2 linked regions of the Glaciimonas sp. CA11.2 genome follow. The protein of the gene in region 1 interacts with the protein of each later gene in a pairwise test. Links are inferred from orthologs where the notes say so. Each region holds a gene or a part of one and is shown on either strand. Other genes may lie near its edges.

Region 1 (5,741 bases):
GCTGGGAGAAGAGCGCGTAATTGCGTTCGACATGCCGGGAACAACTCGCGACTCTATTGAAATTCCTTTTGAGCGTGATGGCACCCAATATACGTTAATCGATACCGCCGGAATTCGTCGGCGTGGTAAGGTTTTCGAAGCAATTGAGAAATTTTCGGTCGTGAAAACGCTTCAGTCGATATCCGAAGCGAATGTGGTGTTGTTACTACTTGATGCGCAACAAGACATATCTGAACAAGATGCGCATATCGCGGGTTTCATTTTGGAAACAGGTCGTGCGTTGGTGGTCGGCATTAACAAATGGGATGGCTTAACCAGCGAGCGCCGCGATGAAATTAAAATTGATCTTGATCGCAAACTGAATTTTCTCTCTTTTGCAAAATTTCATTACATATCAGCTTTGAAGTCTACCGGTATTGCACCGTTGATGAAGTCTGTCGATGCTGCGTACGCTGCCGCGATGTCGAATTTGACAACGCCGAAACTAACAAGGGCATTGCTGGAAGCCGTCGAGCATCAGCAGCCGCGACGTAAGGGCTCAATCCGTCCTAAACTGCGCTATGCGCATCAGGGTGGTATGAACCCGCCGATCGTCGTGATACACGGCAATTCACTCGAAGCGATTGATGCCAACTACAGGCGTTATCTTGAAAAATACTTTCGTGAAACTTTTTCACTAATTGGGACTCCATTACGTATCGAGTTCAAGTCGGGGAAAAACCCGTTTGCACGTCCGGTAAAATAGTTCGTTGGCAGTAATGTGAGAAATCGTTTACATTCGTCATACACCACCGAGTCATACATAGAAGCTCCGTCAAATAAGGCGGGGTCTGTTTGACTTCTAATCACAACAACATAGTGGAGTAGCCATGAGTAATAAAGGGCAATTGTTACAAGACCCGTTTCTGAACGCCTTACGTAAAGAGCACGTTCCGGTTTCGATATATTTAGTAAACGGTATTAAGCTGCAAGGTCATATTGAATCGTTTGATCAATACGTTGTGCTCTTACGCAATACCGTCACGCAAATGGTATACAAGCACGCGATTTCGACTGTTGTTCCTGCACGGGCTGTGACGCTTAATCTTGAAGCAGACGCAGAATAATCAATCGCTGTCAGTTTGGGCAGCTATTCGACTCCTCCCATGCGCGCCGCACTAGTCGGCGTGGACTTCGGCAAAGGTGACTTTGCCGCAAGTCTGGAAGAACTATCCTTGCTCGCAAAATCGGCGGGGGCGATGCCAATCATCACCATCACCGGAAGGCGAGGGGCGCCGGATGCCGCGTTATTCGTCGGTTCAGGCAAGGCGCAGGAAGTTGCCGATGCTGTGCATGATGATGAGCTAGAGATCGTTATTTTTAATCATGCACTGTCCCCTGCACAGCAACGCAATCTTGAGCGCGTATTAAAAGTGCGTGTACTTGATCGGACGAGCTTGATTTTGGACATTTTTGCCCAACGTGCTAAGAGTCACGAGGGTAAAGTGCAGGTTGAGTTAGCGCAACTTCAACATTTGGCGACGCGCCTTATTCGAGGCTGGACCCATCTGGAGCGTCAAAAAGGGGGGATTGGTCTACGTGGCCCCGGCGAAACGCAACTTGAAACTGATCGTCGTCTGATCGGGGACCGTGTTAAGGCATTGCGTGGTCGGTTAGAGAAATTACATCGACAACATGCTACGCAACGGCGCGCACGTGGGCGCAGTAACGTTCCTTCAATTTCTCTGGTTGGTTATACTAATGCGGGAAAATCGACGTTGTTCAATGCCTTGTCCAAAGCCGGCGTGTACGCGGCAGATCAATTATTCGCGACGTTGGATACGACTTCACGAAAAATTTACCTTGGGGAAGGTGCCAATGCAGTGATTTCGGATACTGTAGGTTTTATTCGTGAGTTACCGCATCAATTGGTCGCCGCGTTCAGGGCAACGCTTGAAGAAACAATCCATGCAGATTTGTTGTTACATGTTGTAGATGCTGCCAGTCCGACCAGATTGGAACAGATCGAGCAAGTTAATTTAGTCTTGAAAGAGATCGGTGCTGATCATATTCCGCAGATTTTGGTGTGGAACAAGATTGATGCCGCTGAGTTGGAGCCGGGGATAGAGCGTAACGAGTATGATAAAATCCAGCGTGTTTTTGTAAGTGCTCAAACTGGCGCCGGTCTTAATTTAATGCGTCAGGCTATTACTGAATTTGTAACAGATAGCAACGCGGCGAGGGTCGAGCAACACCAAGGTGAGAATACCCAAGATTTGCAGTTAAAACGCCTCTAACGAGCATTCCAACCTATTTCTATACCGGATCACGATCGAATGCTTGGTTCTATATTAAAAAAACTTGGTGTCAAATTTTCGCTAAACGACCCGCAGTGGGGTCGTAATTCGCAAAATGACAACCAACAAAACAACGACGGCAAAAAGCCGAACAATGGCCCTCCAGATCTCGACCAGCTATGGCGCGATTTTAACCAACGTATAAATCGCTTTTTTGGTAACAAAAAAAATGGCGGTGGCAGCGGTGGCGGTGATTCTAATGGCGGAGGCAGTGGTTTTCCTACAGGGAAAAGCGCTGGTGTTGGCGCGGGCGTTATCGCCGTCATCGTTGCTTTCCTTTGGTTGGCTAGCGGTTTTTTTACCGTTCAGGAAGGCCAAACTGGTGTCGTAATGACATTTGGAAAATATAGCCACTCCACTATGGCCGGTTTTAACTGGCGCTGGCCGTATCCGATTCAAAGTCATGAGATTGTCAACGTTTCAGGCGTTCGGACAATTGAAGTTGGTTATCGCGCCAATGCTAAAAATAAGCAACCTAAAGAAGCGCTCATGCTGACTGAAGATGAAAACATCATCGATATTCAGTTTGCAGTTCAGTATAAACTTAAAAATGCTGCCGACTGGCTCTTTAAAATTCGAAATCCGGAAGAAACGGTACGTCAGGTCGCCGAAGCTTCAATTCGTGAAATCGTTGGTAAAAGCCAAATGGACTTTGTGCTGTACGAGGGGCGCGAAAAAGTTGCGTTAGATGTTAGTCAGTTAATGCAGCAAATTCTCGATCATTATCAGAGTGGAGTACAAATCACGAATGTGACGATGCAAGGTGTACAACCACCTGAACAGGTCCAGGCCGCTTTCGATGATGCGGTTAAAGCAGGTCAGGATCGCGAACGGCAAAAGAATGAGGGCCAGGCTTACGCTAATGACGTGATTCCTAAAGCGCGTGGCGCAGCTTCTCGTTTGCTCCAGGAAGCCGAGGCGTATAGTGCCCGTGTTACTGCGAATGCCGAAGGTGATGCATCACGTTTCAAGCAAGTGCTGACTGAGTATCAGAAAGCGCCAGCCGTCACCCGTGACCGTATGTATTTGGATACTATGCAACAGATTTTTGCGAATACGACTAAAGTCATGATTGATGCCAAGAGCGGAAATAATCTATTGTATTTGCCATTAGATAAGTTGATTGCCCAATCCGTAGCATCAGGTTCGGCTGGCAACGCAATGCCGAATACAGGAGCTACAGGTGTCAGTCCAGCTACTGCGCCGGTAGCAACGGTTAAAGAGAGCGATGCGCAGGCAGTTATTGACTCGCGTTCCCGTGACACACGTGATCGGGAGAGCCGCTAATGAATCGCTTAATATCTCTCGCTGTAGGTCTGTTTATCGTAATAGGAATATTGCTTTCGACGGTATTTGTAGTTGATCAGCGTCAATACGGCATCCTGTTTGCCTTCGGTGAAGTGAAGCAGGTAATTAATGAACCTGGTTTGCATTTTAAATTGCCGGCTCCGTTTCAAAATGTCGTATTTTTGGATAAGCGGATTTTGACGATTGATCCGCCAGAAGCAGACCGGTTTATCACTGCCGAAAAGAAAAATATCCTCATTGATGCTTTCGTAAAGTGGCGTATCACCGATCCTAAGTTGTTTTTCGTCAGTTTTGGTGTGGACGAACAACGTGCTCAAGATCGCATGTCTCAAATTGTCAAAGCGGCGTTGAACGAAGAAATAACTAAACGCACAGTGCGTGAGGTAATTTCAGGCGAGCGCGGCAAGGTGATGGATGCGTTGCGTAAGAAGGTGGCGGAAGAGGCCAGGCAGATTGGAGTTGATATTGTTGACGTGCGGTTAAAGCGCGTCGATTATGTTGATCAGATTAATGCTTCTGTGTATGACCGGATGAAGTCCGAGCGTGCTCGTGTTGCCAATGAATTACGATCTACTGGTTTTGCTGAGTCTGAAAAAATTCGGGCTGATGCAGATAAACAACGGACTGTGATTTTGGCTGAAGCTTATCGTGATGCAGAAAATATGCGAGGCGAGGGCGATGCCAAAGCTTCACAGACTTATGCGCAAGCGTTTAGCAAAAGTCCAGAGTTCTACAAGTTTTACCGTAGTCTTGAAGCGTACCGGGCAAGCTTTAAGAGTCGCCATGATTTGATGGTGATTGATCCGAACTCCGAGTTCTTTAAGTATTTCAAGAGTCCGGGAGTTGGTTCGGCTAAATGAGCGAATAAGTAAAGATCTGACCCAAAAAAGATTGTCTGAGGTTAATATTTAGTGGCTTGTCGCATACCGCGACAGTCACTAAAGTCGTTAACAACACTGATCCAGGTCGTAATTTAATGGCGTCATTTATCGAGACGCCATTTCTTTTTTTGGTGGCGAGGATAATTTCTGATACATTCGGCACTGTCTGGTTTGCGGCACGCACGCGGAGTGGATTGTATGCACGGATTGTTGGGTTGTATACTCCGTCGCGTTTGATAATGATGGTTTCCTGCACTGGTAAGTTCCGGTGCTGAATTTTTTGGTTTATTTTTTATATGCCTAATTGGCTTCTTCCTGAAAACATTGCCGATGTTTTACCGTCCGAGGCGCGTAAGATTGAGGACTTAAGACGTTTAATTCTTGATAACTTTCGCGTGTATGGTTACGAACTTGTGATGCCGCCGATGTTGGAGTACGTCGAATCGTTATTGGCAGGCGCGGGGCAAGATACCGAATCGATGACCTTTAAACTGGTCGATCAATTATCTGGTCGTACACTTGGAATCCGAACTGATATGACAACGCAAGTGGCGCGAATTGATGCGCATTTGCTCAATCGTTCGTCGCTTACGCGACTTTGCTATGCGGGTAGTGTTTTACGCACCCGTCCGTCCGGTTTGCATGCGACTCGCGAGCCATTTCAGATTGGTGCAGAGATTTATGGACATGCAGGACTTGAAGCGGATGCAGAAATTCAACATCTTGCACTAGCTTCGCTTGCGCTTGCTGGTATCACCAAGGTTCGTTTGGATTTGTGCCACGTCGGTATTTTACGAGCGATTATTGCTGAAGACCCCGCTAAAAAAGACGAAATTGCGCTAGTTAAGTTATTAGAAGCAAAAGACACTCCGGGTTTATTGGAAATAAGTGCATCCTATGGTGCTGTGACGCGTGCCGCTATACTAGCTTTACCGAATTTGTATGGCGATAGCACCGTGATTCAGCGAGCACGTGACATATTGCCAAAATTACCAGAAATTACCAAAGCGCTGGATGAACTACAAGCACTTGCGCATGCAGCGGGCGAAGACTGCGTAACCGTGGATTTGGCGGATTTACGGGGTTATCATTACGAAAGCGGGGCAATATTCGGCGCTTACGTTGCTGGTCTTCCGAACGCTTTAGTTCGCGGCGGTCGTTATGATCATGTCGGTGAAACGTTTGGTCGGTCCCGTCCGGCGACAGGTTTCTCGAT
Region 2 (10,623 bases), 560 kb from region 1 along the record:
CGGCGGACCTAACCGTATCGGCCAAGGTATCGAGTTTGATTATTGTTGCGTACATGCGGCACTGGCACTAAGAGCAGATGGATACGAGACCATCATGGTCAACTGCAATCCGGAAACCGTTTCGACCGATTACGACACGTCTGATCGTTTGTATTTTGAATCGCTGACGCTGGAAGACGTACTAGAAATCGTCGATAAAGAAAAACCATACGGCGTCATCGTTCAATACGGTGGTCAAACGCCGTTGAAACTCGCGCTGGATCTGGAAGCGAATGGCGTACCGATTGTCGGCACCTCACCAGACATGATTGATGCTGCCGAAGATCGGGAACGTTTTCAAAAACTATTGCATGATTTGAATCTCCGTCAGCCACCAAACCGTACAGCACGTACTGAAGAAGACGCATTGCGTCTGGCTCAGGAAATAGGCTATCCGCTGGTAGTGCGCCCGTCCTATGTATTGGGTGGTCGTGCTATGGAAATCGTCCATGAGCAACGTGATCTTGAGCGCTACATGCGTGAAGCCGTGAAGGTTTCGCACGATTCTCCGGTATTGCTGGATCGTTTCCTGAACGACGCGATTGAAGTCGACGTCGATTGCTTATCAGATGGCGAGCGTACATTCATCGGTGGCGTCATGGAGCACATTGAGCAAGCGGGTGTCCATTCGGGGGACTCAGCATGTTCGCTGCCACCTTATTCTTTGGCGCAGGAAACTATTGATGAGTTGAAGCGTCAGACTGCATTGATGGCTAAAGGCCTGAATGTGGTCGGCTTGATGAACGTGCAGTTTGCCATTCAGCAGATTGATGGCAAGGATGTTGTGTTCGTTCTAGAGGTTAATCCGCGTGCATCGCGTACGGTGCCGTTTGTTTCTAAGGCTACCGGTTTGCAATTGGCTAAGATTGCGGCGCGCTGCATGGTCGGCCAATCTCTGGATAGTCAGGGGATCAAGGACGAGGTCGTACCGAAATACTTCAGTGTCAAAGAAGCGGTATTCCCGTTTGTTAAGTTCCCCGGCGTGGATACCATTCTGGGGCCGGAAATGAAGTCAACCGGTGAAGTGATGGGCGTGGGCAAAACGTTCGGCGAGGCTTTCGTTAAATCGCAACTCGGTGCCGGTATCAAATTGCCAACATCGGGTCAGGTATTTCTCAGCGTTAAAGCTAGCGATAAGCCACGTGCAGTGAAAGTTGCCAAGGATTTAGTAGCGATGGGATTCTCAGTGGTCGCCACGAAGGGCACAGCTGCCGCTATTCATGCAGCGGGTATTCCGGTGAAGACTGTCAACAAAGTGGTTGAGGGTCGTCCACATGTCGTCGACATGATTAAGAACAATGAAATTACATTGGTCATTAATACGGTCGAAGAGAAGCGTAGTGCGATTGTCGATTCACGCGCTATCCGCACATCAGCCTTGCAAGCGCGGGCGACGACTTACACCACCATCGCGGGAGCGGAGGCGGCGGTTCAGGGTATGCGGCATCTTGATGAGTTGAACGTCTACGATTTACAAGGTCTGCATAAAACCTTACACTAAGTCCATACGTATCACTATCCTCTTGGTAAGTCGCTACGAGTTGTAGCGACAACTATGCTGATCGGGGCAATCAGTTTGCGTTAAATGAGGCAGAAAAGTCGAAGTAGTCTCAATGACTATGAGGATTTTTGAGTTCTACTTAGCACCAATCAATGCCTGAGTAGTAAGATGAGATGCAGATTTTAGACGTCCCACGCGGAGGTCGCACACAGTGCCGAAATTCGGTGCCGTTTGTGACCTCCGTGGCATTTTATTGGCACGATTCTTTCGGATTAAAAGAGCAGTGTCGATTTTTTGGCAGGTAGTTAGATTTTTTGTATCGCTGCTCTATTTTGTATCCCGTTCCACTATGCAAGACTAGAAAATAACGCTGGCGAATGTTGTTAAGAGTGTCACCGCGACGGGGCACAACAACATCAATTCGTCAAATTGACAACTTTAATTAGATTTGAATAAGATTCCTATGAGCTCAGTACCTCTTACCAAGTTTGGCGCCGAATTACTGAAGTCTGAACTGGTACGCCTGAAAACCAAAGAGCGCCCATCCGTGATCAATGCAATTGCTGAGGCGCGTGCGCACGGCGATCTTTCGGAAAATGCCGATTACGACGCAGCCAAAGAGCGTCAAGGTTTTATCGAAGGTCGGATTGCCGATCTAGAAGGTAAATTAGGTGCAGCGCAAATCATTGATCCGACTACGCTGGATGCGGATGGTCGTGTAGTTTTTGCTGCAACTGTTGATCTCGAAGATTTGGAGACTGGCGATAAGGTGACTTACCAAATCGTTGGCATGGATGAAGCAGACATAAAAGTTTCAAAAGTCTCTGTTACCTCGCCGATTGCTCGTGCCTTAATCGGTAAAAGTGCTGGCGACGTGGTCGGCGTTCAAGCGCCGTCCGGGATTCGCGAGTACGAAATTTTGGAAGTGCGCTACATCTAAATTTTTTGATGATTGGGTAGTTCGTGTGTGTAACCCTAACGAGGGTACACACAAGAGGCTGATTGCATTTCGGGTAGCTTACGTGAAATCATCCAGATAGTTTCCTGTGTTGATAGCTTGTCAGTATTACTGGAAGTGCGGAGAAAATAAGCCGTTAGTATTTCCATTGAGACCCGGTCGATTGCGGCCGCGGCAGAGGACACAATGATAGTAGTGCGCGCAAGATTATTGATTGCCACCTTATGGGTTGGCAGCTTATGGACCGTTGGATACGTGGTTGCGCCGACATTATTTGCAACATTGGCAGATCGCGCTTTAGCAGGCACGATTGCCGGTAGTTTATTTAGAGTTGAGGCTTGGCTCGGTGTTGCCTGTGGGCTGTTGCTAACGCTGTTATTTGGTTTTCGGACCGCAGATGATAACGCGCCGTTGCGCAAAACTTTATTGCGTTTAACTTTGGTGATGCTGCTTTGTACTGTGGTTGGCTATTTTGGTATTCAGCCGTTCATGGCATCGCTACGCGAGGCGATCGCATCCGGTGGCATTATGAGTCCGGCTGCTAAAACACAATTCGGAATTTTACACGGCGTCGCAAGCGGCATATATCTCATCCAAAGCCTGTTTGGAATGGGCCTGATTTTAAAGCTACGCACATTGCGTTAACGCGCGACCCGGTCAATATCGTTGCAAGGGAATTCACCTTTATGGGTTTTGCCCTTGCAACTTCGGGTAAAATACGCGCACTTTCATGAGCTTAATGTATCGCGTGCTTAGTTCACAATTACTGACCAAGCGCAGATTTCTTGCGGCTCTTTTGACGTGGTTTTTCACGTTTAATATTGCCACCAGCAGTAACGCGTTCATTGCCTTTTACCATTACCTTGGTAACTGACGGGCGCTTTGTGCCACTTGGACTTGGTTTAACGATAGTGACTTCCCGCATACCCTTACCACGTGTTTCGGTGCGTGCCTTATTAGCAGCATCTTTTTGTGGGCGATACATTATCAGGAGTTTACCAATGTGTTGTACCGGCGCGGCACCGAGTTTGTCGCAAATAGTTTCGTAGATTGCAATCCGCGCTTCGCGGTCGTCGCCAAATACACGCACTTTGATAAGGCCGTGAGAATTCAGGCTGTTGTCAATTTCCTTCATCAGTGAAGGTTTTAAACCTTCTTCACTGATCAGGACAACTGGACTTAGTGCATGGGCTTCGGCGCGGAGTTCGCTGCGCTCGGCGGGTGTGAGTTTCAACATAAATATAAAAATTCCTTAAAAACGGTATTCTACGCGAATGGCAAAGAAGAAATTAAACAAAAACTGGCTACACGATCACATTAATGATCCATATGTGAAGCTGGCACAGAAAGAAGGCTATCGCGCCCGGGCTGCTTATAAGCTAAAAGAAATCGACGAAGTTGATAAGTTGATTAAGCCAGGGCAAATTATAGTTGACCTTGGCTCAACACCTGGAAGCTGGTCTCAATACGTTCGTAATAAATTATCCGGTCAAGAAGGCGGCGGAATCCATGGAATGGTTATTGGATTGGATATATTACCGATGGATCCTATTGCCGATGTGCATTTTATCCTGGGGGATTTTCGCGAGCAAGAAAGTCTCTCTCAACTTGAACGGTTGCTAGCTGGTCGTAAAGTTGACCTTGTGTTGTCTGATATGGCCCCTAATCTATCAGGTATTGCCATAGCGGATGCCGCACGGATGGAGGAAATTATTGATTTGGCAATTGAATTTACTGTAAATCACATGAAGCCGTCTGGCGTGTTGTTGGCGAAATGCTTCAATGGCCGAGGATATAACGAGATACTAAGCAAATTTCGCGCAACATTCGAGAGTGTTGGCTCTAGAAAACCGAAAGCGAGCCGTGATAAATCGTCAGAAATATTTTTATTGGGCCGGAATTTAAAGAATTCGGCTTAAATTTCGATTTTAAACACTTTATTGTGGATTTATCCTTGATTTTTCATGGGTGTGTCCACATATCCAACCTAGTAACGACTGGTGATTCCGAGTAAAATCAGGTTTCAGCCCGAAAGCAATAAACACAGTGCGAGCCCAACCCGAAGCACCACGACTATCGGCGCGTCGCGCGCTCAAGGAGTTCTAGTGAATAACATGTTTTCAAAAGCCGCCATCTGGGTGGTCATTGCCTTGGTGCTCTTTACCGTATTTAAACAATTCGATACTAAAGGATTGTCTAACGGTGCGGCGCCAATTGCTTATTCCGACTTCATTAACGAGGTGAAGGCGGGACACATCACTGATGCGGTGATTGAAGATCGTAATATTATTGCCAATACCTCTGACGGCAAAAAAATCAAGACCACTACAACGTTCCTTGATCGTGGGCTCGTAGGCGACTTACTCAATAACGGCGTTAAGTTCGACGTTAAACAACCTGAAGAACCGTCATTCCTGTCGCAAATTTTCATATCTTGGTTCCCGATGATTTTGTTGCTCGGCGTCTGGATATTTTTTATGCGTCAAATGCAAGGCGGCGGGAAAGGTGGTGCGTTCTCGTTCGGGAAGTCTAAAGCGCGGATGCTGGATGAAACTACTAATACAGTCACTTTTGCCGACGTCGCAGGTTGCGATGAGGCGAAAGACGAAGTCTCTGAAATTGTAGATTTTCTACGCGATCCCACTAAATTTCAAAAGTTGGGTGGTCGAATTCCGCATGGCGTGTTAATGGTTGGTCCTCCAGGAACGGGTAAAACATTGTTGGCGCGCGCGATTGCCGGTGAAGCCAAGGTACCGTTTTTTACTATTTCCGGTTCGGATTTTGTTGAAATGTTCGTTGGTGTCGGTGCTTCACGTGTCCGTGATATGTTCGAAAACGCCAAAAAACATTCTCCTTGTATCATTTTTATTGATGAAATTGATGCGGTTGGTCGTCATCGTGGCGCTGGTATGGGCGGCGGTAATGATGAACGGGAACAAACACTAAATCAAATGCTGGTCGAGATGGATGGCTTTGAAGTTAATTCGGGCGTGATCGTGATTGCTGCGACCAACCGTGCTGATGTGCTTGATAAAGCACTGTTGCGTCCAGGTCGTTTCGACCGTCAGGTTGTAGTTGGATTGCCGGATATACGTGGCCGTGAGCAGATTCTCAATGTGCATATGCGCAAAGTGCCTATTTCGACTGACGTTAAGGCTGATATTTTGGCGCGTGGTACACCAGGCTTTTCAGGCGCGGACTTGGCTAATCTTGTAAACGAGGCCGCATTGTTTGCAGCGCGGCGCACCAAGCGTTTAGTAGAAATGCAGGACTTCGAGGATGCTAAGGACAAGATCGTAATGGGTCCTGAGCGTAAATCGGCTGTTATGCGCGAAGAAGAGCGTCGTAACACTGCTTATCATGAGTCGGGTCACGCAGTTGTTGCTAAGTTGCTTCCAAAAGCTGATCCTGTACATAAAGTCACCATTATGCCGCGCGGATTTGCGTTAGGTTTAACCTGGCAGTTGCCTGAGCATGATCGTGTCAATATGTATAAAGACAAGATGCTCGAAGAAATCGCTATTCTGTTTGGCGGCCGTATTTCTGAAGAGATCTTCATGCACCAGATGTCTACTGGCGCATCGAATGACTTTGAGCGCGCAACGAAGTTGGCGCGTGCAATGGTGACGCGTTACGGCATGTCGGAAACCCTCGGCACGATGGTGTACGAAGATACAGAGCAAGATGCTTATTTTGGTCGGATGGCTTCAAAAACTGTTTCCGAAGCAACTCAGCAAAAAGTTGATGCAGAAATTCGCAGCATTTTGGATCAGCAATACGCTTTATCGCGTAGATTGCTAGAAGAAAATCGCGATAAAGTCGAAGCCATGACTAAGGCTTTGCTGGATTGGGAAACAATTGATGCTGATCAAATTAACGACATCATGGAAGGCCTCGAGCCACGTTTGCCAAAATATGGTATCCCGGTAAAGAAGACGCCGACTGATAGTTCGTCAGGTGGTGGAATATCTCCGACAGCGACAGCACCAGCCTGATTTCGAGCTGAAGGTGGCGTGATCGTGAGTCGAGAATTTTCGATGTAAATAACTAAGGGTGAGGATTTATCCTCGCCCTTTTTCTGTATACGAATAAAAAAATGCAACAATATTTTCAATGTGGACGCTACCGCCTTGCGGTAAATACACCCAACGCACGGCCACTGGTAATGGGAATTCTGAACATCACGCCAGATTCATTCTCCGATGGCGGGCAATTTTATTCGCTAGAATTTGCTCTTTCTCATGCGGAGCAAATGATCGCAGACGGCGTGGATATTATTGACATTGGTGCTGAGTCTAGTCGCCCCGGGAGTCCCACAGTGTCGCTCTCAGAAGAATTGGATCGCTTGATGCCGATTATCTACGCGCTACGCGATTGTGGTAAGCCTCTTTCAATTGATACCTATAAGCCGATGGTTATGCGCGAGGCAATTGCTGCCGGCGCAGATTTAATCAATGATATTAATGCTTTTCGAGCTGACGGTGCACTTGAGGCGGTCAAGGAAAGTGATTGCGGATTATGTGTCATGCATATGCAAGGGCAGCCTCAAACTATGCAGGAGAGGCCGGCATATGACGACGTATTTGCCGAGGTCACGCGCTTTTGGGGTGAACGGGTTGCAGCTTTGGAGCGAGTAGGAGTGGAACGTTCACGCATTAGCATTGATCCTGGTTTCGGCTTTGGTAAGACGCTCGCACATAATCTCGTTTTGCTAAGAAATATTGGTAAAATGCAACAATTGATGGATCTGCCAATGTTGGTTGGAGCTTCACGCAAAACCATGATAGGAAATTTGACGGGCAAACCGATTGAAAGGCGCTTGGCCGGTAGCGTTGCTGCGGCCCTCGTAGCAGTGGCTCAAGGGGCGAAAATCGTGCGCGTTCATGATGTAGCAGAAACGATTGATGCGCTGGCGGTTTGGCAAGCTGGTTTAGCTTAAATTTTGATGATGCGATTGTTGTGAATTGAGCGCGACAGATGAGAGAAGTTATCAGCGTATAACGTTTTTGTATCGGACTAAAATCTTAGGTTATCGTAAATAGTCGGAGTTGGTTGAGAATAGTGTACAAGGTAGCGTTTCTAAAAAAATAATAAATATTTAAAAACAGGCCTTAAATGACTAGAAAATATTTTGGTACAGATGGTATCCGTGGTCGCGTGGGGATTGCTCCAATTACACCGGATTTTGTAATGCGACTTGGCTACGCTGCTGGCAAAGTGCTGGCGCAATCGGAGTCTGCCGCAATCAAGCCAACGGTGTTAATCGGCAAAGATACACGCGTATCCGGCTACATGCTGGAAGCTGCTTTGGAGGCTGGATTTGCGGCGGCTGGCGTTGATGTGATGCTGGCCGGACCGATGCCGACACCGGCGGTTGCGTACCTGACAAGGGCATTGCGCCTGTCTGCAGGAGTTGTCATTTCAGCGTCGCATAATCCGTTTGACGATAATGGGATCAAGTTTTTTTCAGCCCATGGAAATAAGCTGGATGATAGCGTAGAGGCCGCTATTGAAGCCGCACTGGAACATCCGATGAGTTGTGTAACATCGGATAAATTAGGTAAGGCTAAGCGTCTGGATGACGCACCAGGCCGCTATATCGAATTTTGCAAGAGCACGTTTCCGAATGACCTTGATTTGCGCGGAATGACCATCGTTGTCGATGCCGCGCATGGGGCTGCATATCATATTGCATCGCATGTATTTCACGAGTTAGGCGCTGAAGTTATCTCTATTGGCAATCAACCCAATGGCTTCAATATTAATGACGGTTACGGTGCGACCGCGCCCGAGGCGCTGGCGCTTGCTGTGTGTGCGAACAACGCCGATGTAGGCATTGCGTTGGACGGTGATGCCGATAGATTGATTATGGTCGATTCTACCGGGCGGATATACAACGGCGATGAATTGCTCTATATCGTGGTGAAAGACAGGTTGAAAACCGGCATGGTCAGCGGCGTAGTTGGCACCCTGATGACGAACATGGCATTGGAGGTGGCTTTTGGGCAAATGGGCTTGGAGTTTGCACGCGCTAAAGTCGGCGATCGCTACGTATTAGAGCAATTGAAAGAGCGCGGTTGGTTGCTAGGTGGAGAAGGATCTGGCCACTTGTTATGCCTGGATAAGCATACGACTGGTGACGGTATTGTGTCAGCACTGCAAGTATTGTCCGCTTTAAGTCGTAGCGGACAATCCTTGTCCGAAATTACCGCGGACATAAGCATGTATCCCCAAACCTTGATTAACATCAGAGTGGCGGCTGGTTTCGACTGGCAACAGCAACCCGAAGTTGTAGCCGAAAAAGCCGCAGTCGAGAGTGAACTCGGTAACAATGGGCGCGTATTGATTCGCGCGTCTGGCACCGAGCCGTTGGTGCGCGTGATGGTTGAGGCAAAAACGGCGGACTTGGCGCAGACAATGGCGCGTCGCATTGTCGATAAAATTGCCGTTTAAATTTTTTTAATCCGGATTACTATCAGTATGCATTTTCAAACTTATTTTCATATCGCAGATGTCAAAACATCATACTAATATTTTGATTGTCGAAGATGAGCCTGGCATCGCTGAGCTCTTGAGGTTTACGCTCGATGATGCGGGATTTTCCTGCGAAATTGCTGAAAATGCCAACGAGGCGCGCGCGGCAATCACTGCGATGTTACCTCAAGTAGTATTACTCGACTGGATGCTGCCGGACACTTCCGGTTTATCGTTACTGCAAGAGTGGCGTAGTCAGGTTCGGACTGCCACTTTGCCAGTCATTATGTTGACTGCCAAGGGTATGGATGAAGATAAAGTTCGAGGCTTAAATGATGGGGCAGATGATTACGTTACAAAACCATTTTCACCAAAAGAATTGGTCGCTCGTATTCAAGCTCTGTTGCGGCGTAAAGTGCCGGAATTGGGCCATAACACATTAAAATATGGCGCGATCAATATTGATACTGACCGCTATCAAGTTTCTGTTGACTCTCGGACAATCGAACTGGATCAAGCTGAATTCAAGTTACTTCGCTTTTTGATCGCGCATCCGGAACGGATATTTTCACGCGCACAATTGCTCGATAAAGTGTGGGGCGATCATACCTTCATCGAAGAGCGTACTGTTGATGTACATATTATGCGGCTACGTAAATCGTTGGGCTCAGCTGCGGACTACATTAAAACGATCCGTGGAGTTGGCTACAAAATGTCCAACGACACGACTGCATGAAATGCCAATACGCACCGATGAAATCCTCGTGAATGTGCAGGAGCGAGCGACGCGTAAAGCCCGTACGTTTTGGGTGCCGACATTATTGCGTTTTGCTTTACTGTGTCTGATCATGTTGGCAATCGGGGCTTCCTACGGTTTGGTAGTGGGGTTGATTTGGTTTGGATTATCTTTAGTCATCCTGCTATTTCTGCAAATTTGGTCGCTATTTCGTATCGAGGAATGGTTGGATCGTCCTTATGGGACGCCGCGTCCAAAAACCTGGGGATTATGGGCGCACTCAACACGACGTTTAGAAAATATTCGCAGAGAAGACGAGCGCTCGCGTGTCGATATGGTGGAATGGCTTGCGCGTTTTCGCCAAGCCATGAGTTTGCTTCCTGACGGTGTGGTGATTGTGGATGGAGTGATGCATTTGGAGTGGTGTAATCCGGCTGCAGAAAAACATTTAGGACTAGATAGAGTGCGCGACGAAGGGCGCCTTCTGACCAATTTGATTCGTGCGCCAGAGTTTGTCAATTACATGTTGTCGGGCAGCTTTGATCAACCACTTCCGTTTGTTCATCACCATCGAAAAATACAACTGCAATTAATATCCTTTGATAATCGACGGCGAATTCTAGTTACGCATGATGTGACACAGGCGGAAAAACTCGAGACCTTGCGTCGTGATTTTATAGCCAATGCGTCGCATGAATTACGAACTCCTTTAACCGTTATCAACGGCTTCCTGGAGCATGCGTTATCCACTGAAATGGATCAGATGACGCGTCAGCGTCAACTACATTTGATGGCGGAACAAGGTCAACGCATGCAGCGTCTTGTCGCTGATATGCTGACTTTAACCAGGCTCGAATCGTTGGTTCAGCAGCCTTCTGGTGATACGGTACGAATCGTCCCGATGCTCAATCATAT

Evidence for each region.
Region 2: the proteins of hflK (region 1) and ftsH interact in binary tests that used the Escherichia coli proteins (3 or more experiments, as listed by UniProt). The link is inferred for Glaciimonas sp. CA11.2 from one-to-one orthologs.

The regions. Positions count from the first base shown.
Region 1 is NZ_JAVIWL010000001.1:3,615,735-3,621,475, forward strand. The notes cover bases 1,680-4,469. They hold hflK (FtsH protease activity modulator HflK), read left to right. Parts: upstream 1,680-2,315; coding sequence 2,316-3,623; downstream 3,624-4,469. Other genes in these bases: hflX (GTPase HflX), read left to right, coding at 1,680-2,276; hflC (protease modulator HflC), read left to right, coding at 3,623-4,469. Also shown: ribosome biogenesis GTPase Der, read left to right, coding at 1-745; RNA chaperone Hfq, read left to right, coding at 870-1,106; more of hflX, read left to right, coding at 1,146-1,679; more of hflC, read left to right, coding at 4,470-4,504; RGU75_RS15665 (ATP phosphoribosyltransferase regulatory subunit), read left to right, coding at 4,822-5,741.
Region 2 is NZ_JAVIWL010000001.1:4,169,583-4,180,205, forward strand. What follows is about bases 4,126-7,048. They hold ftsH (ATP-dependent zinc metalloprotease FtsH), read left to right. Parts: upstream 4,126-4,603; coding sequence 4,604-6,493; downstream 6,494-7,048. Other genes in these bases: RGU75_RS18085 (RlmE family RNA methyltransferase), read left to right, coding at 4,126-4,417; folP (dihydropteroate synthase), read left to right, coding at 6,595-7,048. Also shown: carB (carbamoyl-phosphate synthase large subunit), read left to right, coding at 1-1,540; transcription elongation factor GreA, read left to right, coding at 2,004-2,480; RGU75_RS18075 (DUF4149 domain-containing protein), read left to right, coding at 2,685-3,143; RGU75_RS18080 (YhbY family RNA-binding protein), read right to left, coding at 3,262-3,735; more of RGU75_RS18085, read left to right, coding at 3,773-4,125; more of folP, read left to right, coding at 7,049-7,437; glmM (phosphoglucosamine mutase), read left to right, coding at 7,614-8,951; RGU75_RS18105 (response regulator), read left to right, coding at 9,010-9,708; phosphate regulon sensor histidine kinase PhoR, read left to right, coding at 9,710-10,623. UniProt on the Escherichia coli protein: Acts as a processive, ATP-dependent zinc metallopeptidase for both cytoplasmic and membrane proteins. Plays a role in the quality control of integral membrane proteins.